3 regions of the Streptomyces sp. NPDC098781 genome follow, and region 1 is predicted to be linked to each of the others. Evidence: predicted binding sites of a transcription regulator. Region 1 holds the regulator's gene; each other region holds the start of a gene.

Region 1 (5,976 bases):
CGGTACGGCCGAGGAGCAGCGCCGTCGCCGCGGTCCCGGCGGTGGACGTGCGCAGGACGGTACGGCCCAGACGGTACGCCTTCGCGCCCGCCTCCTCGAAGAGGGCCAACTCCTCCGGCGCCACGCCGCCTTCGGGCCCGACGACGAGCACGATCTCGCCCTCGGCGGGCAGTTCGGCGGTCGCGAGCGGCTCGCTGCCGTAGTCGCGGTCCTCGTGGAGTACGGCGGCGAAGTCGGCCCCGGCGAGAAGTGCCGCGACCTGCTTGGTCGTCGCCGCGTCCATGACCTCGGGGAAGCGCACCCGGCGCGACTGCTTGCCGGCCTCGCGGGCGGTGGACCGCCACTTGCCGAGGGCCTTGGCGCCCCGCTCGCCCTTCCACTGGGTGACGCACCGGGCGGCCGCCCACGGCACGATCGCGTCGACGCCGGTCTCGGTCATGGTCTCGACGGCCAGCTCACCGCGGTCGCCCTTGGGCAGGGCCTGGACGACGGTGATCCGGGGCAGCTCCGGCGGCTCCTCGGCCACCGCGCCCAGGTCGACGACCAGCCGGTCCTTTCCCTCGGCCGCCTTGACTACCCCCTCGGCCCAGCGCCCCCGTCCGTCGGTGAGGACGACCTCCTCGCCGGCCCGCAGCCGCTTCACCGAGACCGCGTGCCGTCCCTCGGGCCCGTCGAGCACGTACTCACCGCCGGACAGCGCGGTCCGCTCCAACGACTCGACGACGAACACCGGCGCGGTCATCGTCCGGCACCGCCCTGCGGGAACACCGACAACGCTGTCGAGGCGGCGCCCAGTTCGGCCGCCAGGACCTCCACGAGCTGTCCGGCGGGCAGTTCGCGTGCCATGCGGTGCCCCTGTCCCGCCCACAGGGCCATGCCCTGCGGGTCGCCGGACCCGGCGGCCTTCTTGCGCAGCGGCGAGGTGAGGTGGTGGATCTCGGGGTAGGCGGCGGGGGCGTACGGCCCGTGCTCGCGCATGAAGCGGTTGACGAGGCCGCGCGCGGGACGCCCGGAGAAGGCGCGCGTCAGCTCGGTGCGGACGAACAGGGGGTTGGTCAGCGCCTGCTTGTGCAGGGCGTTGGCGCCGGACTCCGGGGTGGCGAGGAACGCGGTGCCGAGCTGTGCGGCGGCGGCACCGGCCGCGAGGGCGGCGGCGATCTGGCTACCGCGCATGATGCCGCCGGCGGCGACGAGCGGAAGGCTCACCGTCTCGCGGACCTGGGCGATGAGCGACAGCAGTCCGATGCCGGAGCCGTCGGTCTCGGGGTTGTCGCGGTGGGTGCCCTGGTGGCCGCCGGCCTCGACGCCCTGCACGATCACCGCGTCGGCGCCGGCCCGCTCCACGGCGAGGGCCTCGTCCGGGGTGGTCGCGGTGACCAGGGTGAGGGTGCCCGCACGGCGCAGGGACTCCAGTACGTCACCGCTGGGCACGCCGAAGTGGAAGGAGACGACGGGCACCGGGTTGTCGAGCAGCACGGCGAGCTTGGCGTCGTAGCCGTCGTCCCGTCCGCTGTCGCGGTCCCCCAGCTCGACCTCGTACCAGGCGGCCTCCCCGGCCAGCTGATGCGCGTAGACGTCCACCGCCGCGGGGTCGGCGTACTCGGGCTGCGGCATGAACAGGTTCACGCCGAAGGGCCGCTGGGTCAGCCCCCGCAACTGCTTGATCTCCTGGTACATCCCGTCGGCGGTTTTGTACCCGGCGGCGAGAAACCCCAGCCCCCCGGCCTCGGACACGGCGGCGGCGAGCTGCGGCACGGAGACGCCGCCCGCCATGGGGGCCTGCACGATCGGACGCGGGAAGAGATCGGTCAGTGCGGAGGACATGACCGCATGTTGTCACGTCCTCCGAACAAGTCCGAATCCGGTGCGCCGCTTGGCACAGGCCGCCACAGCCCGAGGACTCAGCGACCGTTGAAGGCGTCCTTCAACCGCGAGAACAACCCCTGCTGCCCAGGCCGACTGTGCCCACCCGGGGGCCGACCCCCGGACCCCCAGCGGCCGGCCCACAGCTCACGTCAGCGACCGTTGAAGGCGTCCTTCAACCGCGAGAACAACCCCTGCTGCCCAGGCTGGAACTGTCCCGTAGGTCGCTCCTCGCCCCGCAGCTTGGCCAGCTCGCGCAGCAGGCGCTCCTGTTCCGGGTCCAGCTTGGTCGGGGTCTGGACCTCGACGTGCACGATGAGGTCGCCGCGTCCGCCGCCGCGCAGATGCGTCACACCGCGACCGTGCAGCGGGATCGACTGGCCGGACTGGGTGCCGGGCCGGATGTCGACCTCCTCCATGCCGTCCAGCGTCTCCAGCGGCACCTTCGTGCCGAGGGACGCCGCGGTCATCGGGATCGTCACCGTGCAGTGCAGGTCGTCGCCGCGCCGCTGGAAGGTCGAGTGCGGCAGCTCGTGGATCTCGACGTAGAGGTCACCGGCGGGACCGCCACCGGGCCCGACCTCGCCCTCGCCGGCGAGCTGGATCCGGGTGCCGTTGTCGACACCGGCCGGGATCTTCACCGTGAGCGTCCGGCGGGACCGGACACGGCCGTCGCCCGCGCACTCGGGGCACGGGGTCGGGACGACGGTGCCGAAGCCCTGGCACTGCGGGCAGGGCCGGGACGTCATGACCTGGCCCAGGAAGGACCGGGTCACCTGCGACACCTCACCGCGGCCGCGGCACATGTCACACGTCTGGGCGGAGGTGCCGGGCGCGGCACCTTCACCGTTACAGGTGTTGCAGACGACGGCCGTGTCGACCTGGATGTCCTTCGTGGTGCCGAAGGCGGCCTCGTCGAGCTCGACCTCCAGCCGGATCATCGCGTCCTGGCCGCGCCGGGTGCGCGAGCGCGGACCGCGCTGGGACGCCGTACCGAAGAACGCGTCCATGATGTCCGAGAAGTTGCCGAAGCCACCCGCGCCGAAGCCGCCCGCGCCACCGGCGCCGCCCGCCTGGGACAGCGGGTCGCCGCCGAGGTCGTAGACCTGCTTCTTCTGCGGGTCCGACAGCACCTCGTAAGCGGCGTTGATCTCCTTGAACCGCTCCTGGGTCTTCGGGTCCGGGTTGACGTCCGGGTGCAGCTCGCGGGCGAGCCGCCGGAAGGCCTTCTTGATCTCTTCCTGCGACGCGTCGCGACGCACGCCGAGCACGGCGTAGTAGTCCGTGGCCACTTACGACTCCGCCAGGATCTGTCCGACGTAACGTGCCACTGCGCGTACCGCTCCCATCGTTCCCGGGTAATCCATGCGGGTCGGTCCGACCACGCCGAGCTTGGCGACTGCCTCGCCGCCCGAACCGTAGCCCACCGACACGACGGACGTGGAGTTGAGTCCCTCGTAGGCGTTCTCGTGCCCGATGCGCACGGTCATGCCCGAATCCCCGGCCTCGCCAAGCAACTTGAGGAGCACGACCTGCTCCTCCAGTGCCTCGAGCACCGGCCGGATGGTGAGGGGGAAGTCATGTCCGAAGCGGGTGAGATTGGCGGTGCCGCCGATCATCAGCCGCTCCTCGTTCTCCTCGACGAGCGTCTCCAGGAGGGTGGAGAGCACGGTCGAGACGGTGCCCCGGTCCTCGATGTCGAAGGCCTCGGGGAGATCCTCGACGAGCCGGGGCACATCGGTGAAGCGCCGGCTCGCGATCTTGCTGTTCAGCCGCGCGCGAAGATCGGCGAGCGAACTCTCACCGAAGGGCGCCGGGCAGTCGATCATCCGCTGCTCGACCCGCCCGGTGTCCGTGATCAGGACGAGCATCAGGCGCGCGGGCGCGAGCGAGAGCAGCTCGACATGACGGACGGTGGACCGGGTCAGCGACGGGTACTGCACGACGGCGACCTGCCGGGTGAGCTGCGCGAGCAGCCGTACGGTCCGGGCCACCACGTCGTCCAGGTCGACCGCGCCGTCCAGGAAGTTCTGGATGGCGCGGCGCTCGGGCGGGGTCATCGGCTTGACGCCGGCGAGCTTGTCGACGAACAGCCGGTAGCCCTTGTCGGTCGGGATGCGCCCGGCACTGGTGTGCGGCTGGGCGATGAAGCCCTCGTCCTCCAGGGCCGCCATGTCGTTGCGCACGGTGGCCGGGGAGACGCCGAGGTTATGCCGCTCGGTCAGGGCCTTCGACCCGACCGGCTCCTCGGTCCCGACATAGTCCTGGACGATGGCGCGCAGCACCTGGAGCCTGCGTTCACTCAGCATGTCGCGCGCACCTCCAGAAGTCGGTTCCCTTGGCACCTTTCCTGGCACTCTGTCCGTCCGAGTGCCAGCTGTCCCCGGCCAGTGTACGGCGGTGGGGTACGCCCCGGGCAAGGCCGGGCCAGGTCCGCCGTGCTCGGCGGGGGCCTCTTGGCTAGCGTCGCCGTATGACGGTGACTTGGGAAGAGCTGGGGTGGGAGCGGCTGGCTTCGGGGGTCGGCCGGTGTCGGCTTCCGGTCTGGGACTGCACGGCCGGGCTGGTCGTCGGGGAGGGCACGGCCTTGCTCGTGGACGCCGGGTCGTCGCTGGCGGAGGGCGCGCGGTTGCGTACGCAGGCGCAGTGGCTCGCGGGTCACCGTGTGACTCATCTCGCGCTGACCCATCCTCATTTCGATCATGTCTTCGGGGCGGCGGCGTTCGCGGGCACCGAGGTGTACGGCCCGGTGGGCATGGAGACGGTCCTCGACGGACGGCACGCGCGCGCGGAGCTGCGTGACGACGCGGTCCGCAACGGCCTGGACATGGCGGCGGCGGAGGAGTCCGTGGACGCGCTGATCCGCCCGCACCACCAGGTGAGCGGCGAGTGGACCCTCGACCTGGGCGGCGGCCGCCAGGTGCTGCTGGCGAACGTGGGCCCCGCCCACACGGCCCACGACCTGGCCGTGCTGGTGCCGGGCGAGGTGGCCGGTGACCGGGAGGTGGTCTTCTGCGGCGATCTGGTGGAGGAGTCCGGCGAACCCCAGGCCGGCTCCGACGCCGTACCGTCCCACTGGCCGGCCGCCCTGGACCGTCTGCTGGCCCTGGGCGGCGAGGACGCGCTGTACGTGCCCGGTCACGGAGCGGTGGTGGACGCGGGGTTCGTACGACGGCAGCGGGACGAGCTCGCGTCGAGATTCGGCGTGTCGCGGTGAAGGTCGGGCGGCTTCTCCTATCGTCACTCGAATGCGCCAGTACTCCCCGGACCTGACCCCGCCCTGGAAGAAGCCCAAGCCCGTCCCCGAGGTACCGGCGGAGCCCGGCCTGGTGGTCGAGGAGCCCGGCACCGGTTTCTGCGGCGCGGTGATCCGCTGCGAGGCGGGCACGGTGACCCTGGAGGACCGCTTCGGCAAGCACCGGGTGTTCCCATTGGAGCCGCGGGGGTTCCTGCTGGAGGGCAAGGTCGTGACCCTCGTACGGCCGTCGGGGGCGGCTCCGGCACGCCCCACCCGCACCGCGTCGGGTTCCGTCGCCGTCCCCGGCGCTCGCGCCCGGGTGGCCCGCGCGGGCCGTATCTATGTCGAGGGCCGGCACGACGCCGAGCTGGTCGAGAAGGTGTGGGGCGACGACCTGCGCATCGAGGGCGTGGTGGTGGAGTACCTGGAGGGCGTCGACGACCTGCCGTCGATCGTGGCCGAGTTCGCACCGGGTCCGGACGCAAGGCTGGGTGTCCTGGTCGACCACCTGGTGCCGGGCACGAAGGAGTGGCGTATCGCGCAGTCGGTGACGAGCGAGCACGCGCTGGTCGTGGGCCACCCGTACATCGACATCTGGGAGGCGGTGAAGCCGGCGTCACTGGGCATCGCGGGGTGGCCGCGCGTCCCGCACGGGCAGGACTGGAAGACCGGGGTGTGCCGGGCGCTGGGGTGGCCGTCGGACAACACCGGGGCGGTATGGCAGGCGATTCTGGGGCGGGTGGGGTCTTACAAAGACCTGGAGCCGGAGTTGTTGGGGCGGGTGGAGGAGTTGATCGACTTCGTCACGGCAGCCGGTGACGCCTGACCCCGGTGAGGATTCCGAACTCGCTCGTGTCCAGCTCCACACCGATCAC
Region 2 (5,976 bases), on a different contig from region 1:
GGTCAGGAACACCGTCGCCGAGTTCGGCCCCTGCGGCTTGACCTTCTTGCGCAGCTCCTCCGGTTCCACGGCGGAGCCGCGCTTCTTGACGGTGAGGATGCCGACCTCGCGCTCACGCAGGAGCGCCTTCAACTTCTTGACGTTGAAGGGCAGTCGGTCGGTGATCTCGTAAGCCGTCGCGTACGGCGTCTGCCGGGGCTCGTCCGCCGTGACGTACGCGATGGTCGCGTCGATCAGGCCGCCGTCCAGGTGCTCGGCGACCTCGGCGACCAGATGGGCGCGGATGACGGCGCCGTCGGGTTCGTACAAGTACCGGCCGACGGGCCGGACCTCGGGGTCGGGAAGGCCACGGGAGAGCAGGGAGCGTGGGCCCGGCAGCAGGGTGGCCCGCACGGCGCCGGGCTGGGTGCCGAGGCCGGTGTCGGCACCGGCGCAGAACCACAGCACGGCCTCCTTCACGTCCCCGCCGTCCGAGATCCACTCGGCGCCGGCGTCGTCGGGGATCGCCTCGTGGGGGATGCCGGGCGCGATCTTCAGCGCGGCGCGGGGGGCCGTGCGGGCCGCTTCGACGGCCCACGACAGGGGTGGTGAGTACGCCTCGGGGTCGAAGATCCGACCCCGGCCGCCGCGTCGGGCGGGGTCGACGAAGACGGCGTCGTAGCCACTCGTGTCCACCTCGGTGACGTCGGCCTCCCGCACCTCGACGAGGTCGTCGAGCCCGAGGCTCGCCACATTCGCCCGCGCCACCTCCGCCGTCAACGGATCCCGGTCCACCGCCAGCACCCGGATCCCGGCCCGCGCCAGTGCGATCGCGTCGCCCCCGATCCCGCAGCACAGGTCCGCGACGGACCGCACCCCTGCCGCGCGGAAGCACTCGGCCCGGTACGCCGCGACACTCGCCCGCGTCGACTGCTCCACCCCGTTCGGCGTGAAGAACATCCGCCCCGCGTCCGCCGCCCCGAACTTCGCCACCGCCCGCTGCCGCAACCGCGCCTGCCCGAGCGCCGCCGACACCAGCTCGACGGGGTGCTCGCGGCGCAGCCGGGTGGCGACGGCGAGCTCGTCGGCGGGGTCGGTGTCACGGACGACGTCGAGGAGGGCGCGGCCCTCGGGGGCGAGGAGGGCGGAGAAGGCGGCGAGATGGTCGTTCACCGAGTCATTGTCGGCCAGCCGGGGGACTGACCGCTCACTGCGGGGCGGCGGCGGGCCTTTGGCCGGCCTTGGGCGGTGGGTGACGGACCCTCGGGTGTCTTGGGCCGGGGTGGGGTGCTGGTGGTCTTGGGCTGGGCTGGGCGGGGAGGTGGGCGTTGGTGTCGGGTCGGGCGGGGTGCCGTTCGTCGGCTTCGGGCCACGTGGGCGTCGCGCCTGCTACCGCGTGGGGCGCGCCGCGCGGTCACTCGTCTCAGGTCAAGCGGGGGCTGCTGCTCGCCGGCTCCGGGCCGAGTGGCGTACGGCCCGTTCCCCCCGGGGGCCACGCCGCGCGGCCGCTTGTCTCGGGCCAAGCGGGGTGCGGCCCGCGCCCGTTCGCCCGCGCGATGAACCGCGAGTTCGCCAGGCCAGGCGGAGTGCGCCCGCCGACTTCGGACGACACCGAGCCCCGCCCAGTCACCCACAGCCCTGGCCGCGTACCCCGCACGCTCCTCGCCCCCTCAGACCACCCCGCGCCCTACCCACCCCACCCCCCTATCGGCCACTCGGTGGATGGTCCCCCGCCCACGGCGGTGTCGGCGTCGGTTCGGGGTGGGAGCCTGCCAAGATCCGGCTCCATGCGACTAGTAGTACAAAATGACAAAAGCATCCGATATGGGGCATCCGGCAAGGCGCGCCGTCGGTGGACGACCCGCCGCGCCCGCCTCCACGGCGTCCTCGCGGTGCTGGCCGCCGGCGTGGTCGTCTCCGGCTGTGCGCAGCCCGGTGGAGTGGGAACCGGGAGCGGCACCGGGGCCGGTGGTGGGTCACAGGCCGCGGGGCCCACCGCGAGCCGGCCGCCGCTCAAGGCACCGCCCCCGGCGACCACTCCGGACCCGCAGGCCAAGAAGGCCCAGTCGGCGCAGGAGGCCCGGACCGCCCGGATCGCGGCCGCCCGGCGGTGGCGTCTGGACAGCGTGCCGCTCACGGCGCCGCCGCCCCCCGTGAATAAGCCCGAGATCACCACCCGCGACGGCTTCGAGGTCGACGGCCACGACGAACTCGGTCTCCCGCCCGTCTTCACGACCGTCCCGACCAAGCAGCGGGTCGTCTTCCTCACCATCGACGACGGTGCCGAGAAGGACCCGACGTTCCTGCGGATGATGAACGACCTCCAGGTGCCGTACACCGCCTTCCTCAGCAACTACCTGATCAAGGAGGACTACGGCTACTTCAGGCGGATGCAGCGCGACGGCGTCGTCCTGAACAACCACACCCTCCACCACCCCTACCTCCCGGCCCTCTCCTACCGCCGCCAGCAGCACGAGATCTGCGGCATGCAGGAGGTCATCGAGGAGCGCTACGGCAAGCGCCCACTGCTCTTCCGCCCGCCCTACGGCAACTACGACCGGGACAGCCTGCGGGCCGCCAAGTCCTGCGGCATCGAGTACGTCCCGCTGTGGAACGAGGAGGTCTTCGTCGACCACTGGGAGTACCGCGAGTGGGACCGGAAGATCCGACCGGGTGACATCGTGCTCAGTCACTTCCGGGGCCGGGAGGACTGGAAGGGCACAATGCCCGACATGATCCGCCGGTTCCTGAACAAGGTGACGGCCGAGGGGTACGCGGTGGCCCGGCTGGAGGACTACCTGTGAGGTCGGCGCCGGGGGCGCGGGCACTCGCGGCGGCGCTCCTGGCGTACGCCCTCCTCGCCGGCTGTGCGACCGGTTCGGCCGACCCGCGCGAGCAAACGGCACGGTCGGCCAAGAACCCGACGCGCACGGCACAGCCGTACCGCCACTGGGGCCTGACCGCCCCGCTGCCCGCACCCCCGGCCCCGCCCGCCCGCAGACAGGTGCGGTCGGGCGGCGACCCGCTGCCCGTCGTGCAGCGCGTCCCCACCCGTCACCAGGTCGTCTTCCTCACCTACGACGACGGCGCCGAGAAGGACCCCCGGTTCATCGACCTGGTCCGGGAACTGCGGCTGCCCGTCAGCATGTTCCTCACGGACAGCGTGGTCGGCCCGGGCTACGGCCACTTCGCGCGCCTGCGCTCGGTCGGCGCGTCGATCCAGAACCACACCCTCGACCACGCCGCCCTGCGCGGACTGCCGTACGCCGGCCAGCGCGCGGAGATCTGCGGCCAGCAGAACAAGCTCGGGTCCCGCTTCGGCATCCGCCCCCGCCTCTTCCGCCCGCCCTACGGCACGTACGACGACACCACGCTCCGCGCGGCGGCCGACTGCGGTGTGACGGCGGTCGTGCTGTGGCGGGCCGCGGTGGAGGGCGACGGCGAACTGACGTACGCGAAGGGCGCCGCCCGGCTGCTCCCCGGCGACATCGTGTCCATCCCATCGGGTGAGCCGGCGGGGCTGAGTCTGAGGGAACGCACGACGAGGCTGCTGCGGGAGATCCAGGAGCGAGGACTGACGGTGGGCCGCTTGGAGGACTACATCTGACGGAACTTTCCGTGCCGGCCCAGGCAATCTCAGCCCGTCCGGCGTTTGAGGACGAGGCCGTTCAGGCCGAGGGCGGGGGTCTGGGGGCGGCAGGGCCCCAGTGCGGCCACGGCAACACCGGTCACCGGAAGCACCGGTCACCCGTTCGCGGCACAGCCGGCGCAGCGAATTAGCAGTCCGCTTGACCGAGTGCTAATCACGGTCATAGTCTCGGGTCTGGCACTCCCCACTGGAGAGTGCCAACTACGCGACGGGCAGGTCCGGCACCCGCGACGACGGATCCACCTGGTCGCCACCTCAGACAGTTAACCCCGTGAGATCTCCGAAGGGGGAGGTCGGATCGTGACGACCACCAGCTCCAAGGTTGCCATCAAGCCGCTCGAGGACCGCATTGTGGTCCAGCCGCTCGACGCCGAGCAGACCACCGCCTCTGGCCTGGTCATCCCGGACACCGCCAAGGAGAAGCCCCAGGAGGGCGTCATCCTGGCCGTGGGCCCGGGTCGCTTCGAGAACGGCGAGCGCCTTCCGCTCGACGTGAAGGTCGGCGACATCGTGCTGTACAGCAAGTACGGCGGCACCGAGGTGAAGTACAACGGCGAGGAGTACCTCGTCCTCTCGTCCCGCGACGTGCTCGCGGTCATCGAGAAGTAAGACACCTCAAGCATTTTGCTTCCAGCTGCGCCCCTGGCCCCCGCGACCACATAAGAAGCCGGGCGCCCGGGGCGCAGTGTCTTTTTAACCCACAGATTTCGAGAGGGCTCCCGCTGTCATGGCGAAGATCCTGAAGTTCGACGAGGACGCCCGTCGCGCCCTCGAGCGCGGCGTCAACAAGCTGGCCGACACGGTCAAGGTGACGATCGGCCCCAAGGGCCGCAACGTCGTCATCGACAAGAAGTTCGGCGCGCCCACCATCACCAACGACGGTGTCACGATCGCCCGTGAGGTCGAGGTCGAGGACCCGTACGAGAACCTCGGTGCCCAGCTGGTGAAGGAGGTGGCGACCAAGACCAACGACATCGCGGGTGACGGTACGACCACCGCCACCGTGCTGGCCCAGGCGCTGGTGCGCGAGGGCCTCAAGAACGTCGCCGCGGGTGCTTCCCCGGCGCTGCTGAAGAAGGGCATCGACGCGGCCGTGGCCGCGGTCTCCGAGGAGCTCCTCGCGACCGCCCGCCCGATCGACGAGAAGTCCGACATCGCCGCCGTCGCCGGTCTGTCCGCCCAGGACACCCAGGTCGGCGAGCTCATCGCCGAGGCGATGGACAAGGTCGGCAAGGACGGTGTCATCACCGTCGAGGAGTCCAACACCTTCGGTCTGGAGCTGGACTTCACCGAGGGCATGGCCTTCGACAAGGGCTACCTGTCGCCGTACTTCGTGACGGACCAGGAGCGCATGGAGGCGGTCCTGGAGGACCCCTACATCCTCATCAACCAGGGCAAGATCTCCTCCATCGCGGACCTGCTGCCGCTGCTGGAGAAGGTCATCCAGGCCGGTGCCTCCAAGCCGCTGCTGATCATCGCCGAGGACGTCGACGGCGAGGCCCTGTCGACCCTGGTCGTGAACAAGATCCGCGGCACCTTCAACGCGGTCGCCGTCAAGGCCCCCGGCTTCGGTGACCGCCGCAAGGCGATGCTCCAGGACATGGCGACCCTCACCGGCGCCACGGTCATCTCCGAGGAGGTCGGCCTCAAGCTCGACCAGGTCGGCCTGGAGGTGCTCGGTTCCGCTCGCCGGATCACCGTCACCAAGGACGACACCACGATCGTCGACGGCGCCGGCAAGTCCGAGGACGTCCACGGCCGCGTCGCCCAGATCAAGGCCGAGATCGAGAACACCGACTCCGACTGGGACCGCGAGAAGCTCCAGGAGCGCCTCGCGAAGCTGGCCGGCGGCGTGTGCGTGATCAAGGTCGGCGCCGCCACCGAGGTGGAGCTGAAGGAGAAGAAGCACCGTCTGGAGGACGCCATCTCCGCGACCCGCGCCGCGGTCGAGGAGGGCATCGTCTCCGGTGGTGGCTCCGCTCTGGTCCACGCCGTGAAGGTCCTCGAGGGCAACCTCGACAAGACCGGCGACGAGGCCACCGGTGTCGCGGTCGTCCGCAAGGCCGCCGTCGAGCCGCTGCGCTGGATCGCCGAGAACGCCGGCCTCGAGGGCTACGTCATCACCTCCAAGGTCGCCGAGCTCGACAAGGGCCAGGGCTTCAACGCCGCGACCGGCGAGTACGGCGACCTGGTCAAGGCCGGCGTCATCGACCCGGTCAAGGTCACCCGCTCCGCCCTGGAGAACGCCGCCTCCATCGCCTCCCTGCTTCTGACGACCGAGACCCTGGTCGTCGAGAAGAAGGAAGAGGAGGAGCCGGCGGCCGGTGGCCACGGCCACGGGCACGCCC
Region 3 (5,976 bases), on a different contig from region 1:
CCAGTCGGCCCCCTTGGAGATGGCAAGGAGCAGACAGACCAGCCCGGCCGCCATGCCTATGCCGCCGACCAGGTCGAAGCGCCCACCGGTGCGCACCTTCGACTCGGGCACGAACAGCAGCACGCACCCCAGGGCCACCACGCCCATGCCGGCCGAGGTCCAGAAGAGCATGTGCCAGTCGAAGTTGTCCGCGATGAGCGCGGCGGCGGGCAGGCCGAGCGCGCCGCCGATACCGAGGGAGGCGCTCATCAGGGCGGTGGCGGAGCCGAGGCGCTCGGCGGGGAGTTCGTCACGCATGATGCTGATGCCGAGCGGGATGACACCGGAGGCCAGTCCCTGGAGCACCCGTCCGAGAATCATCGGGACCAGCGAGTCGCTGAGGGCGCACACCACGGAGCCGCCCACCAGCAGTACGACACTCACCAGCAGTATCCGCCGCTTGCCGTACATGTCGCCGAGGCGGCCCATCACGGGCGTCGCGACGGCCGCGGCTAGCAGCGTCGCCGTGACCGCCCAGGCGGTGTCCGACGCCGGGGCGTCGAGCAGCCGGGGCAGCTCCGGGACGATCGGAATGACCAGGGTCTGCATCAGCGAGACGACGATCCCGGCGAAGGCCAGCACCGCCACCACGGCGTTCGACCTCGGCGGGGCACCCCCGGCCTCGGCGGAAGGGGCAGGGCTTTCGGACATTGCGGGGCCTCCGTCGGCGTACGAGCGTGAAAGAGCACGCGTGATTGACCGAGGCAACTTTAAGTCAGTTGATTGACTTACTCAAGCGACGCAGGTCACCCCCCACCTCCCGCACACAGAGGGGGGTGGGGGGTGACCAGGCGGACGTCAGCTCAGGGTCTTCAGCGAGGCAGCGTCGTACGGCGCCAGCTCGCCGAACCGCCCCGCCAGCACCTTCGCCGCCCACTCCGGGTCCTGGAGCAGCGCACGGCCGACGGCGACGAAGTCGAACTCCTCCGCCTCCAGACGGTCCAGGAGGTCGTCGATGCCCTTGAGTCCGGAGCCCTGCCCGGCGAACGCGCCGAGGAACTCGCCGTCCAGGCCGACCGAGCCGACGGTGATGGTGGGCCTGCCGGTCAGCTTCTTCGTCCAGCCGGCGAGGTTGAGGTCGGAGCCGTCGAACTCGGGGACCCAGTAGCGGCGGGTGGAGGCGTGGAAGGCGTCGACGCCGGCCGCGGCGAGCGGGGCCAGGACGGCCTCCAGCTCCTCGGGGGTCTCGGCGAGACGGGCGTCGTAGGCCTCCTGCTTCCACTGCGAGTAGCGGAAGATCACCGGGAAGTCGGGCGAGACCTTCTCGCGCACGGCGGCCACGATCTCCGCGCCGAACCTGGTACGGGCGACCGGGTCACCGCCGTACGCGTCCGTGCGGCGGTTGGTGCCCGACCACAGGAACTGGTCGACCAGGTAGCCGTGGGCGCCGTGGATCTCGACACCGTCGAACCCGATGCGCTCGGCGTCCGCGGCGGCCTCGGCGAAGGCGCCGATCACGTCGTCCAGGTCGCGCTGGGTCATCGCCCGGCCGGTGGCCTCGTCGGCACCGATCCGCAGCCCGGAAGGACCGACGGCCGGGGCGTCGGCGAACGGCGGCTGGCCCTGCTTGCGCACCATGCCGATGTGCCACAGCTGCGGCACGATCGTCCCGCCCGCCGCGTGCACGGCGTCGGCGACCTTCGCCCACCCGGCCAGCTGCTCCTCCCCGTGGAACCGCGGCACCCGGTCGCTCTGCCCGGCGGAGTCATGACCGACGTACGTCCCCTCGGTGACGATCAGACCGACGCCCGCGGCGGCGCGACGGGAGTAGTACGACAGCACGTCCTCACCGGGGACGCCGCCCGGCGAGAACATCCGGGTCATCGGCGCCATCACGATGCGGTTCGGGACGGTGAGGCCGTTGATCACGGTCGGCCGGGAGAGGATCTGGGCCGCGCGGGAGGCGGTGGGCTGGGTGACGGTCACGTGGGGGGCTCCTTGGAAGCGAGTCGGTAAAACCGGTCAGTATGTGCACGCGCATTGTTGCACCACCTTAAGCAACCGGTCGCACGAGGCCGCACATTCCCGAGGAAGGGGTTCCCTTGGTTGCTCGCGCAGTTCCCCGCGCCCCTGGACGTACGCCCGCTGCACGTCCCTCAAGGGGCGCGGGGAACTGCGCGACCGGCCCCCACCGGCCCGCACCCGCCGAACGCACCGAGGGCGGTACCCCCTGTCGCGAATGTCGCAACAGGAAGTACCGCCCTCGGTAAGGACGTTGATCAACCGGAGCCGAAGCCCCTGGGAGATCAGAAGTCCATGTCACCGCCCGGCATACCGCCACCGGCAGGCGCGGCGGCCTTCTCCGGCTTGTCGGCGATGACGGCCTCGGTGGTGAGGAACAGCGCGGCGATCGACGCGGCGTTCTGGAGCGCGGAACGCGTCACCTTCGCCGGGTCGATGATGCCCTCGGCGATCATGTCGACGTACTCGCCGGTCGCGGCGTTGAGGCCGTGGCCGACCGTGAGGTTGCGCACCTTCTCGACGACGACGCCACCCTCGAGACCACCGTTGACGGCGATCTGCTTGAGCGGGGCCTCCAGCGCGAGCTTCACGGCGTTGGCGCCGGTCGCCTCGTCACCTTCGAGCTCCAGCTTCTCGAACACCTGGGAAGCCTGGAGCAGAGCCACGCCACCACCGGCGACGATGCCCTCCTCGACGGCCGCCTTGGCGTTGCGCACGGCGTCCTCGATGCGGTGCTTGCGCTCCTTGAGCTCGACCTCGGTCGCGGCACCGGCCTTGATGACGGCGACGCCACCGGCGAGCTTCGCCAGGCGCTCCTGGAGCTTCTCGCGGTCGTAGTCCGAGTCGCTGTTCTCGATCTCGGCGCGGATCTGGTTGACCCGGCCCGCGACCTGCTCGGAGGAGCCGGCACCGTCGACGATGGTGGTCTCGTCCTTGGTGATGACGACCTTGCGGGCCTTGCCCAGGAGGTCCAGGGAGGTGTTCTCGAGCTTGAGACCGACCTCCTCGGAGATGACCTCGCCACCGGTGAGGATGGCGATGTCGTTCAGCATCGCCTTGCGGCGGTCACCGAAGCCCGGGGCCTTGACGGCGACGGACTTGAAGGTGCCGCGGATCTTGTTGACGACCAGGGTCGACAGGGCCTCGCCCTCGACGTCCTCGGCGATGATCAGCAGCGGCTTGCCCGACTGCATGACCTTCTCCAGGAGCGGGAGCAGGTCCTTGACGGAGCCGATCTTGGAGTTGGCGATCAGGATGTACGGGTCGTCGAGCGACGCCTCCATACGCTCCATGTCGGTGGCGAAGTACGCCGAGATGTAGCCCTTGTCGAAGCGCATACCCTCGGTGAGCTCCAGCTCCAGACCGAAGGTCTGGGACTCCTCGACGGTGATGACGCCTTCCTTGCCGACCTTGTCCATCGCCTCGGCGATGAGCTCGCCGATCTGCGTGTCGGCGGCGGAGATGGAGGCCGTGGAAGCGATCTGCTCCTTGGTCTCGACGTCCTTCGCCTGCTCCAGCAGGGCGGCGGAGACGGCCTCGACGGCACGCTCGATGCCGCGCTTGAGGGCCATCGGGTTGGCGCCGGCGGCTACGTTGCGCAGGCCTTCCTTGACGAGGGCCTGGGCGAGAACGGTCGCCGTGGTCGTACCGTCACCGGCGACGTCGTCCGTCTTCTTGGCGACTTCCTTGACCAGCTCGGCGCCGATCTTCTCGTACGGGTCCTCGAGCTCGATCTCCTTGGCGATGGAGACACCATCGTTGGTGATCGTGGGGGCGCCCCACTTCTTCTCGAGGACGACGTTGCGGCCCTTGGGGCCGAGCGTCACCTTCACGGCGTCCGCGAGCTGGTTCATGCCGCGCTCGAGGCCGCGCCGCGCCTCCTCGTCGAACGCGATGATCTTGGCCATGTGAAGTGGTCCCTCCAGGACTGGGGGTGATTCCTTCGGACCGCGCCCGCGCCCGCGACGGACGGCTCGCCTGCCTCGTGGTTCCTTGCCCCACCCGGCCTGCGGGCCTCACCGACCCGGTCCTTCTTTGTCACTCTCACCTTCAGAGTGCTAACGCAATGATTAGCACTCGGGGTAGGCGAGTGCAAGCGGCTCTCGGGGATCGGGCGAGGCGCTCCGCCGCGCGCGAACAGGGGGAGAACGGGGTCCGGACGCCACGAAGGGCATGGTGAACGGCACGACGAAGGACCCGCACCCCGAGGAGGTGCGGGCCCTTCGAAGAAGAACGTCGCTGCTTTAAGTCGACGCGTGCTTCAGCCGGCCGCCAGCCGGACCATGTCCGCCTGCGGCCCCTTCTGACCCTGCGAGATCTCGAAATCGACCCGCTGGCCCTCTTCCAGGGTGCGGTACCCGTCCATCTGGATCGCGCTGTAGTGGACGAAAACATCCGCACCACCGTCGACCGCGATGAAGCCGTACCCCTTCTCCGCGTTGAACCACTTGACGGTGCCCTGAGCCATGCCTAACTCCCCTATTACTGGCCCTTGCACAGATCCACACTTCGCGGATCCGGGTCAGACCTCACCCCCCATCGGTCGGGGGCGTGCGCCGGAACGCGTCGACCGCGGCTGAATGTATCTGCCCAACTGCCGTCTGCAACAGGTCAATCGGACGAGAAATCCGGGCACGACCGGTCGGGAATGTGGGGACAATTCCGCTGACTTCAGGTCAAGTCGGGCCCGGCAAACGGAACAAAAGCCGCATAAAACCCGCACACTTTGGCTACTTCTTGTCGGGCTTGCGGCAGAAATCAAAGCCGGCCGACTCGGAGATCGGCGGCACGTTCCCCAACTGTACCTCGCTCAACCACACAGAATTGCCCCCTCCGCTTCTCTCACGGAGGGGGCAATTCGGTGAACTCTTAGTGACCGGAGTTACCGACGGTAATGATCGGTCATTCGGTCAGCCTCCGGCGACGGCCGGAATGATGGAGACACCGGCACCGTCCGGGGTCGCGGTCTCCAGCCCCTGCTCGAAACGCACGTCGTCGTCATTGACGTAGACATTGACGAACCGGCGCAGCTTCCCCTGGTCGTCCAGCACGCGGGCGGCGATCCCGGTGTGGTTCTTCTCCAGGTCGGCGATGATCTCGCCCAGATTGCCGCCCTCGGCGGCGACCTCGGCCTGGCCGCCGGTGTAGGTGCGCAGGATGGTGGGGATGCGAACGGTCACGCTCATGCGAGGCCAGCCTCTCGGAAGGAGTCCAGGTTCGGGCGGATGGTGGCGGTCAGACCGGTGCCGGCCACCGCGTCGAGGGTCTTCAGACCGTCGCCGGTGTTGAGGACGACGGTGGTCCTGGTGGGGTCGAGGAGGCCATTCTCGATGAGCTTCTTCGTGACGCCCACCGTGACGCCGCCCGCCGTCTCGGCGAAGATGCCCTCGGTCCTGGCGAGGAGCTTGATCGCGTCCACGACCTGCTCGTCGGTGACGTCCTCCACGGAACCACCCGTGCGCCGCGCGATATCGAGGACGTACGGACCGTCGGCCGGGTTGCCGATCGCGAGGGACTTGGCGATGGTGTTCGGCTTCTGCGGGCGGACCACGTCGTGGCCCGCCTTGAAGGCCGTGGACACCGGCGAGCAGCCCTCGGCCTGCGCACCGAAGATCTTGTACGGCTTGTCCTCGACGAGCCCGAGCTTGATCAGCTCCTGGAGCCCCTTGTCGATCTTGGTGAGCTGGGAGCCGGACGCGATCGGGACGACCAGCTGGTCGGGGAGCTGCCAGCCGAGCTGCTCGCAGATCTCGTACGCCAACGTCTTGGAGCCCTCGGCGTAGTAGGGCCGCAGGTTGACGTTGACGAAGCCCCAGCCCTCGCCGGCCGGGTCGCCGATCAGCTCGGAGCAGAATCGGTTCACGTCGTCGTAGTTGCCCTCGATGCCGACGAGCTCGCCGCCGTAGATCGCGGCCATGACGACCTTGCCCTGCTCCAGGTCGTGCGGGATGAACACGCAGGAGCGGAAGCCGGCCC

What was found. Region 1 encodes HrcA, which represses chaperone genes, less so after heat shock. Its sites were predicted from a motif close to TTNGCACTCNGNNNNNCNGAGTGCNAA; they were not measured.
Region 2: groES (co-chaperone GroES) is a predicted target of HrcA. The motif match lies at 3,756-3,782, and genes of this name have one in related genera.
Region 3: groL (chaperonin GroEL) is a predicted target of HrcA. The motif match lies at 4,071-4,097, and genes of this name have one in related genera.

The regions. Positions count from the first base shown of each region.
Region 1 is NZ_JBIWAK010000002.1:1,052,000-1,057,975, forward strand. It holds gene ACIQWG_RS10810 (16S rRNA (uracil(1498)-N(3))-methyltransferase) at 1-742, opposite strand, end outside; gene ACIQWG_RS10815 (nitronate monooxygenase) at 739-1,824, opposite strand; gene dnaJ (molecular chaperone DnaJ) at 2,016-3,155, opposite strand; gene hrcA (heat-inducible transcriptional repressor HrcA) at 3,156-4,172, opposite strand; gene ACIQWG_RS10830 (MBL fold metallo-hydrolase) at 4,337-5,080, shown strand; gene ACIQWG_RS10835 (DUF3097 domain-containing protein) at 5,112-5,927, shown strand; gene ACIQWG_RS10840 (Uma2 family endonuclease) at 5,905-5,976, opposite strand, start outside.
Region 2 is NZ_JBIWAK010000006.1:283,892-289,867, reverse strand. It holds gene ACIQWG_RS25630 (methyltransferase domain-containing protein) at 1-1,170, opposite strand, end outside; gene ACIQWG_RS25625 (polysaccharide deacetylase family protein) at 1,767-2,783, shown strand; gene ACIQWG_RS25620 (polysaccharide deacetylase family protein) at 2,780-3,586, shown strand; gene groES (co-chaperone GroES) at 3,929-4,237, shown strand; gene groL (chaperonin GroEL) at 4,356-5,976, shown strand, end outside.
Region 3 is NZ_JBIWAK010000010.1:265,394-271,369, forward strand. It holds gene ACIQWG_RS34750 (MFS transporter) at 1-690, opposite strand, end outside; gene ACIQWG_RS34755 (NADH:flavin oxidoreductase) at 838-1,965, opposite strand; gene groL (chaperonin GroEL) at 2,286-3,908, opposite strand; gene ACIQWG_RS34765 (cold-shock protein) at 4,262-4,468, opposite strand; gene ACIQWG_RS34770 (MoaD/ThiS family protein) at 4,911-5,186, opposite strand; gene thrC (threonine synthase) at 5,183-5,976, opposite strand, start outside.